4 regions of the Oceanobacillus sp. B139/18 genome follow, and region 4 is predicted to be linked to each of the others. Evidence: riboswitches for the same ligand, from Rfam matches in the RefSeq annotation. Region 4 holds a riboswitch; each other region holds the start of a gene.
What was found. Region 4 has a riboswitch for thiamine pyrophosphate ahead of ACZSMY_RS14420 (ABC transporter ATP-binding protein). Riboswitches for the same ligand answer to the same signal wherever they lie in the genome.
Positions count from the first base shown of each region.

Region 1: linked by a shared signal. The riboswitch ahead of ACZSMY_RS01280 (lipoate--protein ligase family protein) and the one ahead of ACZSMY_RS14420 (ABC transporter ATP-binding protein) in region 4 are both predicted to bind thiamine pyrophosphate.
Region 2: linked by a shared signal. The riboswitch ahead of ACZSMY_RS15935 (acetylornithine deacetylase) and the one ahead of ACZSMY_RS14420 (ABC transporter ATP-binding protein) in region 4 are both predicted to bind thiamine pyrophosphate.
Region 3: linked by a shared signal. The riboswitch ahead of thiW (energy coupling factor transporter S component ThiW) and the one ahead of ACZSMY_RS14420 (ABC transporter ATP-binding protein) in region 4 are both predicted to bind thiamine pyrophosphate.

Region 1 is NZ_JBVFXI010000001.1:270,360-273,955, forward strand. Features, by position in the region: gene ileS (isoleucine--tRNA ligase) at 1-1,629, shown strand, start outside; TPP riboswitch at 1,761-1,863, shown strand; gene ACZSMY_RS01280 (lipoate--protein ligase family protein) at 2,058-2,900, shown strand; gene lipA (lipoyl synthase) at 2,893-3,596, shown strand, end outside.
Region 2 is NZ_JBVFXI010000005.1:213,160-216,755, forward strand. Features, by position in the region: gene tenA (thiaminase II) at 1-624, opposite strand, end outside; gene ACZSMY_RS15935 (acetylornithine deacetylase) at 663-1,931, opposite strand; TPP riboswitch at 2,013-2,116, opposite strand; gene ACZSMY_RS15940 (MFS transporter) at 2,296-3,489, shown strand; gene ACZSMY_RS15945 (helix-turn-helix transcriptional regulator) at 3,462-3,596, opposite strand, start outside.
Region 3 is NZ_JBVFXI010000009.1:91,659-95,254, reverse strand. Features, by position in the region: gene thiM (hydroxyethylthiazole kinase) at 1-314, opposite strand, end outside; gene thiD (bifunctional hydroxymethylpyrimidine kinase/phosphomethylpyrimidine kinase) at 304-1,125, opposite strand; gene thiW (energy coupling factor transporter S component ThiW) at 1,159-1,623, opposite strand; TPP riboswitch at 1,758-1,871, opposite strand; gene ACZSMY_RS20645 (LytTR family transcriptional regulator DNA-binding domain-containing protein) at 1,985-3,037, shown strand; gene ACZSMY_RS20640 (ABC transporter ATP-binding protein) at 3,149-3,596, shown strand, end outside.
Region 4 is NZ_JBVFXI010000004.1:366,189-369,784, forward strand. Features, by position in the region: gene ACZSMY_RS14415 (alanine/glycine:cation symporter family protein) at 1-922, shown strand, start outside; TPP riboswitch at 1,573-1,673, shown strand; TPP riboswitch at 1,778-1,887, shown strand; gene ACZSMY_RS14420 (ABC transporter ATP-binding protein) at 2,031-2,804, shown strand; gene ACZSMY_RS14425 (ABC transporter permease) at 2,808-3,548, shown strand; gene ACZSMY_RS14430 (ABC transporter substrate-binding protein) at 3,550-3,596, shown strand, end outside.

The DNA of each region.
Region 1 (3,596 bases), on a different contig from region 4:
TTGGATGAGAATGGCGCCTTATTAAAATTAGAATTTATCACACACTCTTATCCGCATGACTGGAGAACAAAGAAACCAACTATCTTCCGTGCAACTTCCCAGTGGTTTGCATCTATTAAAGATTTCCGTCAGGATATTCTTGATGAAATTAAAAAAGTGCATTGGTATCCGCATTGGGGAGAAACAAGACTTTATAATATGGTGAGAGACCGTGAGGATTGGTGTATTTCCAGACAGCGTGCCTGGGGAGTTCCGATTCCAGTATTTTATGGGGAAGACGGAACAGCAATCATTACAGATGAAACGATTTCGCATGTATCCGAACTCTTCCGTGAGCATGGTTCCAATGTCTGGTTTGAAAGAGAAGCGAAGGATTTATTGCCGGATGGATTTACATCAGAGCATAGTCCAAATGGCAAGTTTACTAAAGAAGTCGATATTATGGATGTTTGGTTCGATTCAGGCTCCTCACATGAAGGTGTACTGATGAACCGGGAAGAACTTGATCGTCCGGCTGATGTATATTTAGAAGGAAGTGATCAGTATCGCGGCTGGTTTAACTCTTCATTATCTACTTCCGTCGCAGTAACGGGTAAAGCGCCATTTAAAAATATTATCAGTCATGGGTTCGCCCTGGATGGAAATGGCCGCAAGATGAGTAAGTCATTAGGAAATACGGTTGATCCGTCCAAAGTACAAAAACAATTAGGTGCTGATATTTTGCGTCTGTGGGTTTCCAGCGTGGATTATCAGGCAGATGTGCGTATCTCGGATGCTATTTTAAAACAGACTTCAGAAAGCTATCGTAAAATCCGGAATACCTTCCGTTTCTTACTGGCGAACCTTGCTGATTTTGATCCTAGCAAAGATCGCGTGAAGGATGAAGAATTGCAGGAAGTAGACCGTTATATGCTTTATCGTCTGCAGCAGATCTTAAATAATGCACGTGATAATTATGAGCACTTTGAATTTGCACCAGTAATCAGCCAAGTCCATAATTTCTGTGCTGTTGATTTAAGCTCCTTCTATTTAGATTTTGCGAAGGATATCCTGTATATTGAAGCTGCAGACCACCCGCGCCGCCGCAGTCTTCAAACAGGCTACTATGAAATTTTAACAACACTTGTGAAATTGCTTGCTCCAATTATTCCGCATACAACGGAAGAAGTTTGGGAATACATTCCTGGAGTGGAGGAAGAAACGGTTCACTTAACAGATATTCCTGAGCCGCGGGAGGTTGCAGGTGCAAAAGACATTGTCGGAAAATGGGATCACTTTATGGAAGTAAGAGATGATGTTCTGAAAGCACTCGAAGAAGCAAGAAGCGAAAAGGTTATCGGGAAATCATTGGAAGCTAAAATTACAATCGTGCCGCTTGATGAAGAAACGAAGCAGGTGCTTGAAAACATTTCGCATCTGCATCAATACTTTATTGTTTCAGAAGCAGTTATCGCAGATGAAAAAGGAACAGGCAAAGCATATGATTATGTTGAGGTTGCTGTTGAAAAACATCCTGGAGAAACGTGTGAACGCTGCTGGGTTGTTTCAGAAACAGTAGGCGAAGACAAAGATCATCCAACACTATGTGCTAGATGTGCCAGTGTTGTCAAAGAAAATTATGAGAATTAAAAAACAGGAGCCAGCTTTCTCAAAAGCTGGCTCCTGTTTTTACATATCTGCAAATTGTAAATGCTAATTATTGTATTTTTCTTTACAATTATAAAAATTACCAGTAGACTTAATTTGTAAACTGAATAAGTATTATGCACTGGGGGAGCTGTTAAGCTGAGAAAGACATTCTGTATTGACCCTTGGCACCCGAACTAGATAATCCTAGCGTGGGGAATGTGCAGTCGATAAGGAATTAGATAATTTATCCATTTATCAATAAATCTATCAAAGGCTGCATTCTATGGAATGGGCTCTTTTTTTATTGAATATATTCCCCATTTCGCTTATATCTTTTAAGCTTGATGATCAGGAAGGGCCGCTAAGAAGCTTGGCATAACAGGGAGCAGCTCCTGCAACAAGTAATTTGTTCATTGGAGGTGACGAAATTGAAGAAACAGTGGGCGTTTATCGATACAGGATTCCGTGGTGCTGCATGGAACATGGCTTTTGATGAGTGCTTGATCAATTGGCATCAAGAAGGTAAAATTCCGCCGACATTACGTTTCTATGGCTGGGAAAAGCCCAGTTTATCGATTGGCTACTTTCAAAAAGTCGATAAGAAAATTGATCTGGAAGCAGTGGAGCGCCATCAGTGTCAGTTCGTCCGTCGTTTGACCGGCGGCAGTGCTGTGCTTCATGACGATGAATTAACGTATAGTTTGGTTATTACAGAGAGTGATCCAGATATTCCTGTATCTGTACAAGAGGCCTACCATGTACTGGCAGAAGGAATATTTGAAGGATATCGCAATTTAGGGATTCCTGCAGAATATGCAACACTGGACAGAGAAAGTGCCAGAGGAAGGACAGCAATATGCTTCGAAAAACCTGCGTTCTATGAAATGGTTGTTGACGGTAAAAAGCTTTCTGGAAACGCACAGACAAGGAAAAAAGGTGTATTGATGCAGCATGGGTCTATTCCTATGAGCATGAATACAAACATGCTTTTTGATTTATTTGTATTCTCTTCCGAAAAAATAAGAGAACGAAGCCGGGCAGCATTTTCTAAAAAAGCGGTGACGATTAATCAATTAACGAATCGAGAGCATCGGTATGATATGCTGACGGATGCATTCAAAGAAGGGTTCAAGGAAGGTTTAGGTTTAGAATTTCATCCTCTGCAATTAACCAAGGCTGAGTGGGATGAAGTAGAGCAATTAGCACAATCAAAGTATGAAACGGAAGCGTGGAATATCAACTCAAACAAGGAGCGTGCTGGCATTGGCTAAACAATCAGAATATATTCGTAAACCAGAATGGCTGAAAACAAAAATCAACACCAATGAATCATACAAAAAATTAAAGAACTTAATGCGGGATAAACGGCTGAACACAGTTTGTGAGGAAGCAAAGTGTCCGAATATTTATGAATGCTGGAGCGAGCGAAAAACGGCAACTTTCATGATTTTAGGAGATACCTGTACACGCGGCTGCCGATTCTGTGCCGTAAAAACTGGTCTTCCAAGCGGAGTTGACCTGGGAGAACCAAAGCGGGTCGCTGACTCTGTTGAAATTATGGGATTAAAGCATGTCGTTATAACAGCAGTTGCGCGTGATGACCTGGAGGACGGGGGAGCTGCTGTTTTTGCCAACACAGTCCGTGCAGTTCGTCATCAGAATCCAGGCTGTACAATAGAAGTTCTCCCTTCGGATATGAAAGGGGACTATGAAAGCTTACATACACTGATGGACAGCGAACCGGATATTTTCAATCATAATATTGAAACGGTGAGACGTTTAACGAAACGTGTTCGGGCAATTGCAAGATATGACCGGTCCTTGCAGCTGTTACAGCGTGTTAAAGAAATTGCTCCGGACACTCCTGTGAAATCAAGTATTATGGTAGGCTTGGGAGAAACAAAAGAAGAACTTATCGAGGCAATGGATGACCTGCGGGCGCATGATGTGGATATAGTTACTATCGG
Region 2 (3,596 bases), on a different contig from region 4:
ATATTCATAGCGACTCGTATTCAGAAAAATAGCTTCTAAATGATCCAGTTCTGCTTCCGAACAGCCTTCCGCAAGCTCGTCTAATTTTTCAATCAGCCACTTGCCAATGGAGCCAAATTCATCCGAGCTGTACATTTTCACCCATTCCCCATACTGTTCATGCTCCAGCGCACCCGGCTTTTTTGCCAGCTCCAGACCAATTTCATAATAACTCCAGGCACACGGCAGAATCGCTGCAATCAATGCTGCTAAAGAACCTTTCTGTGCCTCTGCAATCATATTACTGCTGTAGGCCAGCGTTACAGGCCCTGGAACCGTAGATTCTAGTTCCTCCCTGGAAATACCGAGACGCTCGGCATACTGACGATGAAGCTCCATTTCGAAATTCAGGGTTTCATCCAGCGATTTAGCAAAGCCGGACATGGTATCTAAATCTTTTGCAAGCACCGTTCCCATCGCAATTACTTTTGAGTACTCTATCAAATACTTGTAATCCTGACACATGTAGAATTTAAATGACTCCATATCGAGTGTTCCATTACCAATCCCCTGTACAAATGGATGCTGGTGGCTTTTCTCCCAAATCGAATCTGCTGTCTTGCGAATACGTTCTGTAAATTTCATGTATATGCGCTCCCTTTTCCATCATTTTTATAAATGCCTTATTTCTGTTTTTCTGTTTGACACCATTTCAAAATAAATTGCAGCAGGGACACTGTATAATCTACTAACTCGTCGATGTTTACCTGCTCATCCACGGCATGGGCGTGCTTCAATTCACCAGGTCCATAGCAGACCGTCGGAATCCCGTATGCTGCAAGCCAGCCGCCATCAGTTACTGTTTCAGACATTCGGACTTTCGCTTCCTCGCCAAAAGCTTTGCTATGACTCTCCTGTAACATCGCAAAAGCAGCATGTTCTTTATCTACGGAGAAAGACGGGAAAATTTCACCGCGGTCCACAATCATCGATTCGCCTCCCCATTCAAAGGCGGGTGGATTATCCCGCATCCAGACATCCGCTTCAGCCGTCTTGCGTAAATGGGACTCAATTTCTGCAGCAACCTGCTCAGAAGTCTCATCGGGATAATAATGAACGGTAATCCATAGGCGGCATTCATCAGCAATAAAAGCAGCATGTCTGCCTCCTTCAATCACTGCCGGGTTGATGGTATTGGTTCCTGGGGGAAAGCCTGGATAGGATTTGGTCACTGCCCAATGTCGCTCCAGCTCCTGCAACGCAATAAGGAGCTTATTCATCTTTTCAATGGCGCTGGCTCCTTTCATCCCGCCGCCTGCATGAATGAGCTGGCGACGTGTACCATCATGGTGCGTGATTGGACTTTTCACTGTGATCCAGCCGGTAATAACGCCTCCTTGCCCATGTATTTCACAATGACTTGTATCTGCAACGATGGCATAATCCGCTGTATACCCGCGTTCTCCACATTGCTTCGTCCCTGCTTCCCCAACCTCTTCCCCAATGACGGACTGCAGAATAACATCCCCGCCAAGGCGAATCTGGTGGTCATGCAATATGCGCATCGCAAATAAACACGCTGCCAGACCGCCTTTCATATCTGCTGCACCCCGCCCAAATAATGTACGTCCTTCCACTGCTGGCTGAAATGGCGCATGCTTCCAGTTTTCACCTTCCTCTATAGAAGCGACATCCACATGCCCATTAAGAATCAAGCTGTTGTATGTATCGGAAGCAGTTCCACGTAAACAGCCGACGACATTCGGGTCACCGGGATAAACCTCCCATTGTTCTGTTTCAAAATTCATTTCCTTCAAGTAGTTCGCAATGTAAGCTTGGATAGCCTCTGTATTTCTTGCAGGCGGGGCTGGTGTTTCAAAACGAATCAAATCACTGACAAGCGCTATTAATTCGTCTTCTCGATTTCGAATCTCCTGAATTACCCTATCCATTCAAAAACCTCCTTTTCAGCACGCAAAAAAAACCGCCTCCTGATTTAGAGAGCGGCAGAAAAGTTTGGTTCATTTGCCTAAAGGCATATCCGCCCACTTCCCTCCGCTAGTACGAACTAGATCAGGTTGGTAAGGGTCAAGACAATATGCCTCTCTCAGCTTAATAAGCACCCCTAGTGGATCCATTGCGTATGTATTTATCCCTTTTAGGTTACCATACGAATTTGTAAGCGTAAAGCAGAATTTAAGAAAGGATGATTCTATACCCGCTTGTCTACATACATATTGCTGTTTTTTTGCGCAATATCAATACAGATGAAATCCAGAATACGTTGTAACCTTCTTACAAAGGAGGTTACAGCTAGTGTACATAACTATCATAAAAAAAAATAAACGTGTCCGAAACTATCTGCTTGCTACTGCCAGTTCCAATTTGGGGAATGTGATGACTGGCATGGCTCTTTTATTTCTTGCTTATGATTTAACTGCTTCTAATGCGTATACCACAGGGATTGCTATCGCTCAAGTTGCTCCTTATCTGCTGTTCGGATTGATTGGAGGAGTTATTGCTGACTGGATTTCTAAAATGAAATGGTTAATTCGTATCGATTTATTTCGTTCTCCACTTCTCATCGGGTTAGTTTTGTTAGACTTCTCCAATCAGCTTGCTTACTGGCATCTAATTATTGTAAGCATCTTGATTCATTTATGCGGATGCTTATATAATCCGGCGCATCGGGCAATCATCCCGCTTATCACGAGTGAAAGGGAGAGGCCCGCAGTAAATAGTTTAACGGACACTGTTACAAGGGGAATGACTGTTTTAGGACCTGTTTTCAGCATTATCTTCATGAATACCATTGGTGTAATCCACTTTTTCACGCTGGATGCACTCAGCTATCTATTGAGCGCGCTTTTTCTATCATTCATTCCCTTAAAGGAAGAGCAGACAGATAAAAAGCATTTTAATATATTCACAGCCATCCGGGAATTTGCTATATGGCCCCGTTCTCATAAAACCATCCGTTCCTTATTTGAGATGACAGCTTTTATTGTTTTCTTTAACACCTGGGTTTGGCAGGTTGGGCTGTTATTACTGTTACAAGAAACGATGGCGAATGCAGAAGTATGGTACAGCGTTGTAACAGGATGGTTTGGAATTATTGTTATTATTGTGAATCTGATTATTCCCTATATCTTTAAACAATTTACGCTAAAAACCTACCTTCTCAGCTCCCTTATCTGGGGGACAGGCATTTTATTCTTAGGAGGTTTACCAGCTGTCCCCCTGCTTTTTTTGGGAATTATCTGGGTAGCAGTCGGATTGCCGCTGTCTGGATTATCCAGGGTCTATTTACTGCAAAAGTATATTCCGCCAGACATGCTGGGAAGAGGTTTCAGTTTCAATGCCGTCCTGCTTTATTTTTCTAATTTTATTTCTTTAGGTTTCTTCGGACTTGTATCTTATTGGGTCTCCATACACCTGATTTTTATCATCTGCGGGGCATGTATGATGATTCTGGCTGGAGTTTATGTATTGCTTAACCTGCGAAAATAGCTTGGCCTCATACCATACAGTTTCTTGAATAGACGATTATAGACAGAAACAGAAGAAAATCCCGAATCCATCGCAACCTGCAATATCGTCGTATCGGTAAATTGCAG
Region 3 (3,596 bases), on a different contig from region 4:
TCGACCATGTCTTTTCGAAAAGAGCTCGCAGCCACGCCAACGGGATCCAGAACAACAGGAATTCCTTTTTCATTAGCGGCTTTGCCTGCAGTAATCATTGCATCGGCTTCGCTTTCTAAAATGGTGCCGATGTTCAAGACAAGTGCATCGGAGGCCTTGGCCATATCTGTAGCTTCCCGTATTTCCTTTGCCATGACAGGACTGCCCCCAAAAGCCAGCAGTCCATTTGCATTAAAGTTCATGACGACCTGGTTGGTTAAATGATGAATAAGCGGTGTGTTGTTTCTGGCTTGCTGAATAATATCAGGATTCATGCGTAATCTTCCTTTCTGTGGTTTCCCGGATAGCCCAATGATTTGTCGGGCCGTTCCCTTTTCCAAGGTCAAAGGATTTCGAAATGGAAGCAGTCACAAATGCTTTTGCTTTTTTTACTGCTTCCGGAAGCGGACAGCCTTTCCCCAAATAAGCAGCAATCGCAGCGGCATAGGTACAGCCTGTTCCGTGCGTATTCTTCGTATCAATGCGTTCTGCAGCATAGCTATGCATTTTTTTCCCGTCATAAAGAAAATCGATTGCTTGTCCTTTTAAATGGCCGCCTTTTATTAAGGCTGCATCTACACCATATTCATGAACAAGGTATTCGGCTGCGCCTTTCATATCATCTTCAGTTGTAATGGATCGTCCAGTCAGGAATTCTGCCTCCGGAATATTCGGTGTTGCAACCGTTGTTAATGGAAGAAGGTATTGCCGTAAAAAGCTGCGGCCCTCTTCATCAATCAATGAGTCCCCGCTGGTAGCCACCATCACTGGGTCCATGACATAAGGTGCATCAACCTTCTCCAATTTTTTTACGATTAATTCCATCATCTGCTTACTTGCAATCATTCCTGTTTTCACAGCATGGATGGGCATATCTTCTAACACTGCATCCAGCTGGTCCTCAATCATGGAAAGCGGCATATGCTCTACAGAGCGGACCCCTGTCGTATTTTGAGCTACAACGGAAGTGATCACGGACATGCCATAGGTTTTTAACTCCTGAAATGTTTTTAAATCTGCTTGAATACCGGCGCCACCGCTAGGGTCTGTACCGGCAATGGTTAATGCACAACGAACCTGACTCATAATAAAAATCCTCCTTGGATAGAATAAAGTAAATTATTTTGTTAAAGAAAACTGCTGTGCCGGGAGACGGCTGACTAACAGCCAGCCAATCAATGCACCAGAGACACTGCTTACAACAAATGCCGGGATAAAGGCAAATGCTCCCGCAGAGCTTCCCATAAGCAGATTGGCTATCGGAACTGCAAAGAAAGAGCCGATAATTCCGGTGCCAATAATTTCTCCAAGAGCTGCCATTGGATATTTCTGCGTTTTCTTATACAATACCCCAGCAGCAAAAGCTCCAATCATTGCTCCAGGAAAAGCAACCAAGGTTCCCAGTCCTAAAAGGTTTCGGAGCAGGCTAATCATCAATGCGACAATAACTGCCGGACCCGGCCCGAGCATAATCCCGGCAATAACATTGATAGCGTGTTGAACAGGATAGGCTCTGGCAACTCCGGCAGGAAACCAGAGCAATTGTGATCCAATCGTTCCGATAGCAACAAGTACAGCCATCATTGTTAACAGGCGTGTGCGATTTTTCAATCCAATCATCTCCTTCTAATTTAAGGGAAATGAAAAGGTAACTACTTTGTAAAAATAAAAAATCAGGCTTTATCGAGAAGCCTGATTTGGTATACTGAGAGTAATCATATGTTGATTGACTACTTCCCTACGCTGGTATTAGCCAGATCAGGTTTGTAAGAGTCGGAAAGTAAGCATGCTTCCCTCTCAGCCCGCGATGTTGGGCTCCCCTAGTAGTTGCTTTTCATTATTATCTTTGAGTCTACTGTATCAAAGATTCAACGGTTTGTCATGAAATAATCATTAGACTGCAAGCTCATATAAAGGATGTTATCAATAGAAAGAGGAATGAAACATGTTAAGCATAAACGGAATGGAATATCGTCAGGGAGACCAGACCTTATTTCCGAAAATAGATATAGAAGTAAAACCTGGAGAAATAAAGGCAATTCAATCCACTGTTAATATACGTGCGGTGTTGCTGCAGATGATTATCGGAAAAGAAAATGTGCGGAATGGATCGATTCAAATCAAGCAACAGACATTACAGGAGGATAAGCAGAAATACGTTTCTTCTTTAGGGATTTGCTGGTATGAAGAGGGCATTTATGAAAGATTGAAGGTACAGGAATATTTGAAATTTATCGGCTCTTTATATCAAAGCAAGACTTCCATAAAGGAAGTACTATTGCAAATCCAACTGGAGGAAAAAGCGAAATGGAAGATGCATCAGCTCAATCGTTCTGAAAAGCGTCGTGTTCAGTTTGGCAGAATATTAATGCAGGAGGCGGAAGTGGTTATCTTCGAAGAGCCTGAGGTCAATGTAGATTTAGAAACGAAACGGGTCCTCCATCAATTTGTCGAATTGCTGCAGAAACAGCAAAAAGCGGTATTGATTTTAACGACAAGTACGGAGAGTGCTGTGACCATTTCGGATACGGTCTATCGTCTAAATGAGCAAGGGATACAGCAAATGGACGTGGAAACAGAGGAGAAAGAACGTTTAACCTCCACAGAAACAAATGTTAAAGAAACAGCAGAAGAAGCGGTTCAAATAAAGCAAACTTTCCAGTTAAATAAAATCTCCGCAAAAGTAGAGGATAAGATTATTTTATTTGATCCGCAGGAGATTGATTACATCGAAAGTCAGGAAGGACAATCCTATCTGTATACTCGCGGAGAGGGGTTTCCTACAGGTTTTACCTTAAAAGAATTGGAACAGCGCTTGTCTCATCAAGGATTCTTTCGCTGTCACCGTTCTTATATTGTGAATCTTCAAAAAATAAGAGAAGTAATTACATGGACGAGAAACAGCTACAGCTTATCTCTTGTAGATAAAAAAAGCTCTGAGGTTCCATTATCGAAATCAAAGTTGAACGAGCTGAAAGAATTATTGGGGGTAGAATAAGCATAATTCAATGTGATATATACTCCATTCGTCGAAAATATACTGCACCATTGTTGAAAAGAAGCTATTCTGTAGTCACAGGCAACTTAACTGATACAGGAGGTTTCAGGGATGGAGAATATGATTGAAGTGATATCTTTAGAGAAGATTTTTGGTAAAAAGCAAGCATTAAACAATGTTTCTTTTCAAGTGAAAAAGGGTGAAACATTTGGGTTTTTAGGTCCGAGCGGCTCTGGGAAAACAACAACTATAAAAATTTTAACTGGACAAATGAGGCCGACAGCAGGGACAGCGAAGGTCTTTGGAGAACCTGTTTCCAAATTAAATACACCGGAATATCGAAAACGCTTTGGGGTTGTGACGGATAATAGCGGTTTATACGCACGGCTGACTATTTATGATAACTTAAAGCTTTATGCAGATTTATATGGTACATCTTTACAGCGGATCGATGAGGCGCTGGAAGCAGTTAATTTAGGTTCGGAGAAAAAAACACAGGTTGCTAAGCTGTCTAAAGGAATGACACAGCGCGTATTATTGGCAAGAACACTTTTGCATA
Region 4 (3,596 bases):
GTTTGCGCTGTTTGGCTTTTTAGCATCCTTTGGAATTGGAAATATGACGCAATCGAATACTGTTGCCGGTTCCTTACAAGCTACTTTTAATATTAACCCATGGGTTACGGGAATCATCTTGATGGCGCTCACTGCATTAGTTTTGCTTGGCGGAGTGAGAGGCATTGGAAGAGTAACTGCTATCTTTGTCCCATTTCTGGCTTTGTTTTATATAGCTGGCGGACTGATTATTGTTATTTTAAATATTACGGAAGTTCCTGCGGCGTTTGCAGTTATTTTTGAGGCTGCATTTAATCCGGAAGCTGTCGGCGGGGGAGCTATCGGTTTAGCGATTCGATACGGGATTGCCCGCGGGGTGTTCTCCAATGAAGCGGGTCTTGGTTCAGCGCCAATTGCGGCAGCGGCAGCGAAGACGGATTATCCAGGGCGGCAGGCGTTAGTATCGATGACAGGAACATTTCTGGATACGATCGTGGTTTGTACGATTACCGGACTTGTTGTGGTGATGAGCGGGCTGCATTTGCAATTTGGAGCAGATGCAGCACCTGTCATTACAGGAGAAGCTTTTGACTTTTTCTTGCCTGGATTAGGTAATTATATTGTTGTATTCGGCCTTATTTTCTTTGCTTATTCCACTATTCTGGGCTGGTCCTATTATGGGGAGAAATGCTTCGGTTATATTTTTGGAGATCGAAATACAATCTATTATAAAATCATTTTCTGTCTGGTTATCCTGTTTGGTGCGGTTCAATCTGTGCAGTTAGTATGGGATCTTGCGGATATATTCAATGGATTAATGGCAGTGCCCAACTTGATTGCGCTCTGTTTATTATCCGGCGTGATTGTATCTGAAACAAATAAATTTAGAGAAGTACGGAGAAAGGAAAAAGAGGAGGAGAGGAAGCAGAAGCTGGCTGGTTAATGATTGCTGTAATAAATGATAAAGTTACAGTAATTTTCTATCGGACATATAAAGGAAATAATTGAGGGGAAATCAATTCGTATAAAAAGTGACTTCTTTGCATCCATGGAAGTCACTTTTTAGGTTTCTCAATAATTGAATTTAATTGCAGCTATAGGATTTATTCGTTCTAAAAGGTTGTCTTCAGGATTTCCAAATAATATCACTTCTCCAGTAACAAGAGTCCCGTTTACAAGAGGACAGCTATGTAAGCCAAGCTGAGCTGTTCTTTTTAATCTGTTTTATTTATTATAAAATACCTTTAGAAATAATAGATGCTCCTATCCTCATATAACAGGAGTATCTCAGTAAAAGTTATTCTTTTTATTTTATTATACCGTTGTATATCCTATATTATTTCACCAAATTTCACCTGAAAACATATTAAAATAGGCGGATATATCTTTTTTTATATACAAACAAATCTCATGATTTTAAAAGATAAATTAGAATAATTTGCATATTATAATTTTATATGTTTAAATAGATTCTACTTTAAGTTATTTTTCCTACAGTTCTCTATAGATGTGGCTGATGAAAATAACATTGTGAATTTTAACGTATTTTTCAATCATACAAGTTCATTTATAGAATCAAAAATTTCATATTTCTATAATCACTAGGGGAGCGATTTTTATCGCTGAGAAAGGAAACTTGACTCTTATAACCTGATTTAGTTAAGACTAACGTAGGGAAGTGATGACTTACTTAAGTAGATAATAATCTAGTTATGTATTCATTTCCCATTCATCTGTATTCGTTGAATGGGTTTTTTAATGCTTATGTCATAAATTCAATAAAAGAGATACCAATTTAATAAGAATGTAGGGGGACCAGTGTTGCTGGTTGAGATACTATCCGTAAGATATAGACCCTTAGAACCTGATCTGGTTGAGACCAGCGTAGGGAACATGCAAAGTAATTTCTATCATAAGGAAATGTATGTACCCTGGGCTTCATGTCTGGGGTATTTTTTATTTGGAAGGAGGGATGCATTTTCGATTAGCTGATGATTGCTTTTAAGACATAATAATACACTCTTTGTTAGAAAGAAGGTAGAGAACGAAGGATGAGAGAACAAAATAAAAAAATAGCTCTTCAGTTTCAAAACGTAAATTTCTATTACAAAAATGATGCAGGGAAAATTCCTATATTAAAAAATATGAATCTTTCTATTGCGGATGGTGAATTTGTAAGCATTATCGGTGCAAGTGGGTCCGGCAAGTCGACAATTTTCCGTCTAATTGTCGGATTGGAGGAACTGAAAAGCGGAACTATCTATTTAAACGAGGATCCAGTAACCAATCGTTCTGGAAAAGTTGGTTATATGCCTCAACAGGATTTATTGATGCCATGGCGGACTGTTCAACAAAATGCAGCTCTTCCATTGGAACTGCAAAAGGAAAATCATCTCGATAGAAGAACTGTTCAAAACTTGCTGGAGGCCTTTGGGTTAAAAGGATACGAGAATAAATACCCTCATGAATTATCTGGGGGGATGCGGCAACGGGTTTCCTTTTTAAGAGCCACGTTATCCGGATCTAATGTGTTGTTGTTGGACGAACCTTTTTCAGCCTTAGATGCAATGACCAGGTTATATATGCAGGAATGGTTATTAGAACAGTGGGAACAACAGCAATCTACTATTTTGTTTATAACACATGATATTTCAGAAGCATTATTTTTGTCTGACCGCATTTTCGTCATTACGGATACCCCATTTACAACATTAAAAGAAATTAAAGTACCTTTAGAACGTCCAAGACGACAATACGATTTAGATAAAGAGGAAGTGACGGAGCTAAAAAATGATTTACTAGATCAGTTTCGGATGAGGGTGTAATGCATGAAAAATTATCTTTATTCTATTATTTTAATCACAATCTTTTTGCTTATATGGGAAGCGGGAGCGGGGTTTGTCGCTACATCATTTATTTTGCCAGCGCCAACCGAAATCGTGAAGAAGCTATGGGAATTAAAAACAGAGCTCTTGTTGCATCATCTTCCTATGACGCTTGCTGTTATTATCATTGGTCTTGGGATTTCATTGGTACTGGGAGTTGCTTTAGCAATAAGCATGAATCTATCTAAAACATTACAACAAGCGATTTATCCTATTTTAATTGCATCACAAACTATTCCTATTATTGCATTGGCGCCCATTTTTGTACTTTGGTTCGGTTATTCCATCTGGAGTAAAGTTATCGTTACAATTATCATTACCTTTTTTCCAATTACTGTCAGTACTTTCGATGGTTTTCGATCAACAAGTAAAGAGCTGAAAGAATTATTTCAAACATTAGGTGCATCTAAAAGAGCTCTTTTTTTCAAATTAGAAGTCCCATCCGCACTGCCTTCTTTTTTTTCAGGGCTAAAAGTAGCGGTGCCAATGAGCGTGATTGGAGCGGCAATTGGAGAGTGGCTGGGTGCACAAGCTGGTTTAGGGTATTTTAGTCGTCGGATGATGACACAGTTTAATGGAGCGGGTGTATTTGCTCCGATTGTCCTTCTTTCTTTGATTGGAATTTTATTGTTTATTACTGTTGTTTTATTAGAAAAATATATATTGAAATGGAGAAGATCTTAATATGAAAAAATTATCAATAATAGTTGGTATTCTAATAATCTTTATTAG